2 regions of the Bacillus sp. 1A genome follow, and region 2 is predicted to be linked to the other one. Evidence: riboswitches for the same ligand, from Rfam matches in the RefSeq annotation. Region 2 holds a riboswitch; the other holds the start of a gene.
What was found. Region 2 has a riboswitch for lysine ahead of lysA (diaminopimelate decarboxylase). Riboswitches for the same ligand answer to the same signal wherever they lie in the genome.
Positions count from the first base shown of each region.

Region 1: it holds a riboswitch for lysine, as region 2 does, so the genes downstream of both, ACUN0F_RS24695 (aspartate kinase) here and lysA (diaminopimelate decarboxylase) in region 2, are expected to answer to the same signal.

Region 1 is NZ_JBQYLZ010000001.1:4,839,348-4,843,667, forward strand. Features, by position in the region: gene ACUN0F_RS24680 (YndJ family protein) at 1-288, opposite strand, end outside; gene ACUN0F_RS24685 (DUF4166 domain-containing protein) at 294-905, opposite strand; gene ACUN0F_RS24690 (DoxX-like family protein) at 909-1,817, opposite strand; lysine riboswitch at 2,009-2,195, shown strand; gene ACUN0F_RS24695 (aspartate kinase) at 2,395-3,624, shown strand; gene ACUN0F_RS24700 (VOC family protein) at 3,969-4,320, shown strand, end outside.
Region 2 is NZ_JBQYLZ010000001.1:5,174,718-5,179,037, reverse strand. Features, by position in the region: gene ACUN0F_RS26450 (LTA synthase family protein) at 45-1,931, opposite strand; gene ACUN0F_RS26445 (DUF3888 domain-containing protein) at 2,186-2,581, shown strand; lysine riboswitch at 2,671-2,852, shown strand; gene lysA (diaminopimelate decarboxylase) at 3,033-4,320, shown strand, end outside.

The DNA.
Region 1 (4,320 bases), 340 kb from region 2:
AAATAACGCAAAAATTCCTGTATATACAAACCAAAGTAACGCAAAGAAATAGTGATTTGTTACGAAAGCTAGCACTGCACTAATTGCTGCGATTGGATATAACAGCGATACAAATTTACAAAATAATACATATAATCCATTTCTTGTTTTCTTATCAATGATGCAAAATGACATCGGTATAAATAACAAAATAGATAATAAAATAATTGCTTCAACTGGGTTTACATTTGACCACTCACATATTAGAAAAATAATATAACAAGCTATCCCAACTATTATATTTTTCATATCACTTATTTCCTCCCCACAAATGTTCCCTTATATGAAAATAATGAACCAATTAATACATTGCGCACTTGTACATGAATTCGAAAACATTGTAGTGTTTCATCATAACTTTCTACAATTTTGGCGTCTCCGTATAAAAACCTAGGTAACGGTACTTTTCTTCCAAACATAAAAAACCATTGTTTCTTTGAAGAGATATGCATCCCGCCTTTTTCATCAATATAAAAATTCAATGTAGAAACGAGTAAATGTGGCTCACCAAAATAATCTACAATTTCATTATTCTCTTCATCCAACTGCATAACAGCGTTAAAGTATCTTTTCTTATTATGAAAATAAAAAGTACGATTCCACCGCACAAGTTCATTTCCATGTTCATCTCGCTCAGCTGTATTATGTATTGTAAATGGCACTTCCTTCCCCCGTTCAGAGAAAAACATTCGAAACTTCGATGCAATTTTTAATATCAATTTTACGAAAAAAGAACCTCCGTAAATTCCATCCATCTTTCCTTCTCCAATAAAGCTATTTTCTTCTGTAATCTCATAGCGTTTCTGTAATTTTGGATGAAGTTTTTTATAAGAATCCCCTAATAGTCTTTCATACATATTAGCCATACATTATCCCTTTCTCTTCCTCTTGCAATTTTTTGAGCTTGGCAAATTCGTGCTATTTATATAACCGACAATTGATAACCCCATTAGTAAAACATTTAATGTAATTGGATTAAACGGCTCTGTAAAGCTTACGATATTCGTAAAACCCGCCGCTATCGTTAAGGCTATTAACATAAAAATATGTACGATAAATACTTTTCGTTTTGGAAATGGCAACAGCCATAGGACACCAAAAATAATTTCTAGTAATCCAATTATTTTAAGTACAAAAATACTATGTTCCGTTGAACCAATCATCACAGATAGCATTTTTACTTCTTCTGAATGAGTAAACACTAGTTTCGGCACTATTCCTTGATACATCCATACAAAAGCAAATAAAAAACATACGAGCCAATATGTCATTGTTCTTCTAATTAGTAACTTAGGATGAAGTCCCTTTTCTATCCATAATTTTAACGCATCAAAACTCCAAGCAGTCGCCCAGCCTAATAACGGACGAAACATATAGAAATCTATTACATTTCCTATACGACCAAACCTCGTATCGTAATCATATTGCGTCTCAAAATGAATGTGTTCTTTACGCGGTGTATACTTCCAATAACCACGCCCTATTTGAATAAGTGATAATTTATTATCTGTCCAAAATTTTAAAGAAGAAATCCGTTCACCCGTTTCTTTTCTTATTTCTCCTATCGATTCCCCTTCACCAACTATTTCAAGTCCAAATCCAATTTTAGTTTTATATAAAAACTTCTGCGGTTCTCCTTCTTTTTTCTCTAAATACGAAATTTCAGTAAAGCGAGCATCCCATTCTGTATGTATATCTGGTTCCTGTGTATATCCCCATAAATTTTCCATTGTTGTGTTCATTTCTGCCGAAACATAAATAGGCTTTTTCCCCTTCATTCTTCCACCTCCTATGCACTATAAATTTAATGTACATGCAATGAATTTATTTTGCTACAGTTTTCACAAACTACTTCAAGAAAAGAAAGAATTTTTAAAATTTATACAAAACACTTGATTCCCCGAAAAATTTAAATTATTATAAAACAAATGTTACCAACAACTTCATAAATCAAACACTCTCGCCTAAAACGTGAGATAGAGGTTGCGATACTTATGATTATTCTAATGGAGACACAGAGATGTCTATGAACTTAGATGAAAGGAAGTATTGCCGAAATCGATAATTTTCTCTGCATTTATCGATTGGGGCTGTTTTCGAATAGAAACAGAACTGTCATATGTACAGAAGTGTATGTATGAAGAGCTATCTACAAAAAAGAGATATCATTTTTATGGTATTCCTTTTTTGGCGGTTTTTTTATTAGCTCCGTTTTCTGTTTCCCTTTTCCTGTAACAGCACCATCCTCACTTATTTGAGATGGTGTTTTTTGTTTTTCTCTGGTAACTACAGGAATATTGGGATTTATATATGTCCTAATCTATTCTTAAAAATGGATGAAAGAAGGAATTCATAATGGAAACGATTGTACAAAAATTTGGTGGCACTTCTGTCGGAAATGTCGCGCGCATTCAACATGTAGCAAATTTAATTATTGAAGAATATGAACGAGGATATAGCATCGTCTCTGTCGTTTCAGCAATGGGAAAAAGCACAGATGAACTCGTAGCACTTGCTAACGCGATTTCAGAAAATCCGAGTAAACGCGAAATGGATATGCTGCTATCAACAGGAGAGCAAGTGACTATTTCATTATTAACGATGGCACTACAAGCAAAAGGCTATAACGCGATTTCATTAACTGGATGGCAAGCTGGTATGACGACAGAATCTGTACATAGTAGTGCACGGATTACTGACATTCATACAGATCGAATTCAGTCTTATCTTACTGAAGGCACGATTGTTATTGTAGCCGGTTTCCAAGGAGTTAGTGAAAACCATGAAATTACAACGCTTGGACGTGGTGGTTCTGATACTACAGCTGTTGCATTAGCGGCTGCACTACAAGCAAAAAAATGTGATATTTACACGGATGTGACAGGCGTATATACGACGGACCCCAGACTTGTAAAAGACGCTTATAAATTAGATGAAATTTCTTATGACGAAATGTTAGAACTTGCAAACCTCGGTGCTGGTGTATTACACCCGCGTGCGGTTGAGTTTGCTAAAAATCATAATGTCGTTTTAGAAGTTCGCTCAAGTATGGAACAAGAAAATGGAACAATTGTAAAAGGAGAATGTAACATGGAACAACAATCAATCGTTAAAGGTATTGCATTTGAAGATAATATTACACGTGTCACAATTAAAGGATTAGAACAAGGTGCACTTTCAACAATTTTCTCTACATTAGCAGCGGCACATATTAATGTAGATATCATCATTCAAAGTATTACAAATGAAGGAACTGTTCACCTCTCCTTCTCAATCCATTCTAATGATTTAAAAGAAACGTTAGAGGTATTCGAACAAAATCAAGAAACACTTCACTATGAATCTGTAGAGTATGAAAATCATTTAGCAAAAGTATCCATTGTAGGATCTGGTATGGTCTCTAATCCAGGTGTTGCTGCAAATATGTTCACTACTTTAAAAGAAGAAGATATTCATATTAAAATGGTAAGTACATCAGAAATTAAAGTGTCTGTCGTTATTGACCGCCTTCATTTAGTAACAGGTGTTGAGGCACTGCATCAATCATTTATGGCGAAAATTGAGCCTTTAGTGCAGATGAGTTAATTTCCACCGGTAAAACTTTAAAAAATATATGAATCTATTTCCTTCCTATATCAATAGAAACAGGGTAGGACTGTTTTGTGGGAAAGTCGAAGTTATTCTATCGAATAGCAATTACAGTATCGAATTCTTGAAATGATAGCATTCACGAAATAAAGTTCTCGCATATTTCAATAGTAAAGGGTTTACGAAGTGTTATTCGTTAACAAGATTTTATATACTATGCCCGAAAACACCTTGTCACATTTTCCAACACTGTGACAAGATGTTTTTTGTTTAGAAGAGATTTTAGTATAATTATGAGGATAATTAAATAATAAATTTATACATATAAGGAGATAAAGACTATGGCAAACAACAAATTACTAAGAATGGATAATGTCAGCATCGTTGTAGAATCTCTTGATAACGCAATCTCTTTCTTCGAAGAGATTGGATTAAAACTCGAAGGGCGAGCTACTGTCGAAGGTGAATGGGCTGGTCGCGTAACTGGACTCGGTTCTCAGTGCGTAGAAATTGCTATGATGGTTACGCCAGATGGCCATAGCCGAATTGAACTTTCGCGATTTCTCACCCCCCCTACTATTGCAGATCATCGGACAGCTCCTGTAAATGCCCTCGGTTATTTACGCGTCATGTTCACCGTTGAGGACATTGACGAAATGGTATCCAGACTGACTAAACATGGTGCTCAGCTCG
Region 2 (4,320 bases):
ATAAGTAAAAAAAGAAGCAACTTTTATAAAAGTTGCTTCTGGCGCTATTCAAATTTCGTTGTCATTGTTCCGGTTTTATAACGATTGTTAGGGTCGAAACGTAATAAGTCTCCATAAATGAGTTTGTCGGAGAGTTTCAATTCAGTTTTTGCTTTTTCAATATTTGGTTGACATAATGAAATGTCCGCTTCTTCACCTGTATTTCGTTTATAGCACATGTTTTTTGTATAAACATAGTTTTCCGAAACGAAGCTACCATCACGCATTACCATAAGTGGATCTTCTTCTTTAATAAATAGGTCAGTTCCAAATTCAACTGATTGATTTGTTTTAATACCAAGTAAATGAAGTAGCGTTGGTTTAATATCAATTTGACCAGATACTTTAGAAATGACTTTTCCTTCTTGACCAGGTACATGAATAATGAGAGGGACGCGTTGTAATTGCATAGAATCAAACGGTGTAATAGCGTCTTTCCCAAGGAACTGAGCCATAGCTGCATTATGGTTTTCAGAAATACCGTAATGATCTCCATAAATGACAATAACGGAATTATCATACAGTCCTTCCTCTTTTAATTGTTTAATAAATAGTTTAAGAGCTTCATCCGTGTAACGAACGGTTGGGAAGTAGCGGTTTACAACACCACTTTCCGAATTAAACTCATCAACATATTGATCTTCTGGATTTAGAAGAAATGGAAAATGATTTGTTAAAGTAATAAATTTTGTATAGAACGGTTGTGGTAAAGATTTTAGCTTTGGAATTGATTGTTCAAAGAATCCTTTATCTTTTAATCCCCAACCGACAGACATTTGTTCTGTGCCTACGTAATCATTTAAATTAAAGTAACGATCATATCCAAGTGCAGGATACATTACATCACGATTCCAAAACGTTTTATCGTTTGAATGGAAGACAGCAGAAGAATATCCGTATTTTTTTAATTGTTCTGGTGTAGCTGTATATTCATTTGTTGCGTGAGTAAAGAATACAGAACCGCGGTCTAGCGGATAAAGTGAATTTTCAACGATAAATTCAGCATCAGAAGTTTTACCTTGTCCCGTTTGATGATAGAAGTTATCGAAATAAAAACTATCTTTAATAAATTCATTTAAAAATGGAGTGATTTCTTTTCCATTTATTTTTTTATTAATAACAAAACTTTGTGTAGATTCCATTGAAATCAAAATTACATTTTTACCTTTTGCAGCTCCAAATAAGTTTTTATCAACTTGCTTATCTTTTGAGTCTGTATAGTTTTTAATTTCAGAGAACCCGTCACCACTTGCAAATACACGTTCAGCCGAAGATTTAGATTGAAGTGTAATATCAAATAGATGATATGTGTATAAACCTAAATTTTTCACGACAGTTTGACGATCAAATGAGCGTGAGAACATTTGTGGTTTATAAATAACTGAAACGACAATTTGTAATGCTAATAGAGCTGTTACACCGCTAAAGAAAGTTCGCTTCTCAGAGCGAGAAAGTGGCGTCTTGTCGCAAAATGCTGGGAATTTACGTGAAAGAAACATTAAAATAATTGCATCTGCAAATAAAAGTAATGTTTTGTACGTAAAGAGTTCTTTTATACTTGTCCCTAAATCAGCCATATTATTTGTTTGAAATAAAACTGGGAACGTAACGAAATCGTTATAAAACCCATAAAACATTGCATTTCCAAATAAAATAAAGGACAGTATAAAACTGATTCCAACTATAATGCGGTTTCGGTGTTTAGATGCAAGTAAAGCAAAACCGAAAAATAAAAGTAACGCAGCTAGTGGATTAATAAAAAGCATAAATTCTTCAAAGAAGTTATCAATTTTAATATCAAATGCTAGCTTGTACACAATATATGTTTTTATCCATAATAAAACGACTGCAACGAGTGCAAATCGCAGTTTTGGAAACAGACGTTGTAGCATAATATACTCCTCTCCTAAAAAGCATGACAGTTCTTGTGAGCCGGTTTGGTTAGCACCTCATTTTATATATACGAACAGTCCTTTGTTATTATGTTTATTATACTATGAGTATCATTATACGAAAATAAAAGAGAGTTGTGGGCTTTTTTATAATAATTGAGTAGAAAAAGGGCAGTGGGAGACAATAAAACGGAGTTTCTATGTATGATAATTATCGTGCGCAGAAAGAATCGTGTAATAATACGGAGGTTATAATGCGAAAATTATTATATTTTATAGTATGCAGTAGTGTTATACTTTTTGCTTCACCGAGTGTGTCGGTAGCCCAATATGATGCACCTCTTATGGAAGATGCCCTTTATTCTGTTTTATTTCCGAAAATAAATAAAGCAATTGAAAAACAATATGGGAGCTTGAAGCCTTATCAATGTCCTAAAATTATTAGTTTAAAAAAAGTGTATAGCGGTACATATTTATTTCAAGCAAGTATTGAAGTAACGAAGTATGAACGAGTTGCTGGGAAAATTGCTCCACCATTTGAGAAGGTAACGATTACATTTAATAATGAAGAAGGGGAATGGGAAGTGTCAAAGATTTCAGTAAAGCGCTTACCAAATGATACGAAATTAAACTGTAAAAAAACAATATAAAAAATTGTTTGACAAATAAAATGGTCCTTTGGTATTGTTAATAGCAACAATTAGATGTTTGAAAATTAAATAGACTTACCTCATCTACTCTCAAAGGTAGAGGCCGCGATAGGAAAGAGTAAGCTATGGGAGATTTAATGGAATCTGTGATCATAGGTTGAAAGGGACTATTGCCGAAATATAAGAATAACCATCTTATTCATATATTGGGACTACATTGAATAAATGTAGTACTGTCATAATATTTCTTTTATGGAGAGCTATTTGGAGATGTTGATGCGGTTTCTTATTTTGAGGAGATAACAACTCGTTTATTTTTTCAATATATATTTTTCCTAATAAGAAACGCGTGTGAACATTGTTCCGCGCGTTTTTTGTCTATCTAAAAGCGTGCTGCAATGAATAGAAGATTGGGGTTATGAGTTTTAGAGGAAATAAGGGAGGAATTCAAATGTATTTACACGGCACAAGCCGAATCAATGGGCAAGGACACTTAGAAATTGGAGGGTGCGATACGACGCAGCTAGCAAAACAATACGGAACACCACTTTATGTATACGATGAAGAGTCAATTCGAGGAAAGTGCCGCGCGTTTCATCGTGCGTTTAAAGAAAGTGGTTTCTCTTATCAAGTAGCATATGCAAGCAAGGCGTTCTTGTGCATGGAGATGTGCCGAGTGGCTCGTGAAGAGAATATGTCATTAGATGTTGTTTCTGGAGGAGAATTATATACTGCGCTGCAAGCAGGATTTCCGGCATCACGCATTCATTTTCACGGAAATAATAAAACAGAAGAAGAAATTGTGATGGCTCTTCAGGCAAATATTGGTTGTTTTGTCGTAGATAATTTCTTGGAATTAGAAATTTTGCATGATTTAGCAGTGCAACATGGGAAATTTGTGAACATATTAATTCGTGTAACGCCCGGAGTAGAGGCGCACACACATGAATATATTACAACAGGCCAAGATGATTCGAAATTTGGATTTGGCGTGTCAAATGGTCAAGCGATGCAAGTGATTGAGATTGCTTTACAAAAATCAAATTATAACGTGTTAGGGATTCATTCACATATCGGATCACAAATATTTGAAACGGCCGGCTTTGTGCGAGCGATTGAAGTTCTTCGTCAATTTTTAGAACAAGTGAGAGAGCGAACAAACTATGTAGTAAAAGTGCTAAATGTAGGCGGAGGATTCGGAATACGCTACACAGAGTCAGATACACCATTAACTCTTGAGACATATGTGCGAGCTGTAACAAGTGCGGTGAGGGAACAATTTACGGTATGTAATTATCCCTTGCCAGAAATATGGGTTGAACCAGGCCGTAGTATTGTAGGGGATGCTGGAACGACAATTTATACAGTCGGATCTGTGAAAGACATTCCTGGTATTCGGAAATATGTATCAGTGGATGGTGGGATGACTGATAATTTAAGACCTGCTTTATATAACGCTCGTTATGAAGCGATGTTAGCGAATCGAGGGAATGATGAGAATGAGGAACTTGTTTCGATTGCTGGGAAGTGCTGTGAGAGTGGAGATATGTTAATTTGGGATATCACTCTACCGAAAGTTGCTTCAGCCGATTTACTAGCAATTTCTTGTACAGGGGCATACGGGTACTCGATGGCGAATAATTATAATCGGATTCGTAGACCAGCTGTCGTCTTCGCGAAGGGCGGCACATCACAAATTGTTGTAGAGCGTGAAACATATGAAAATATTATTGGGAACG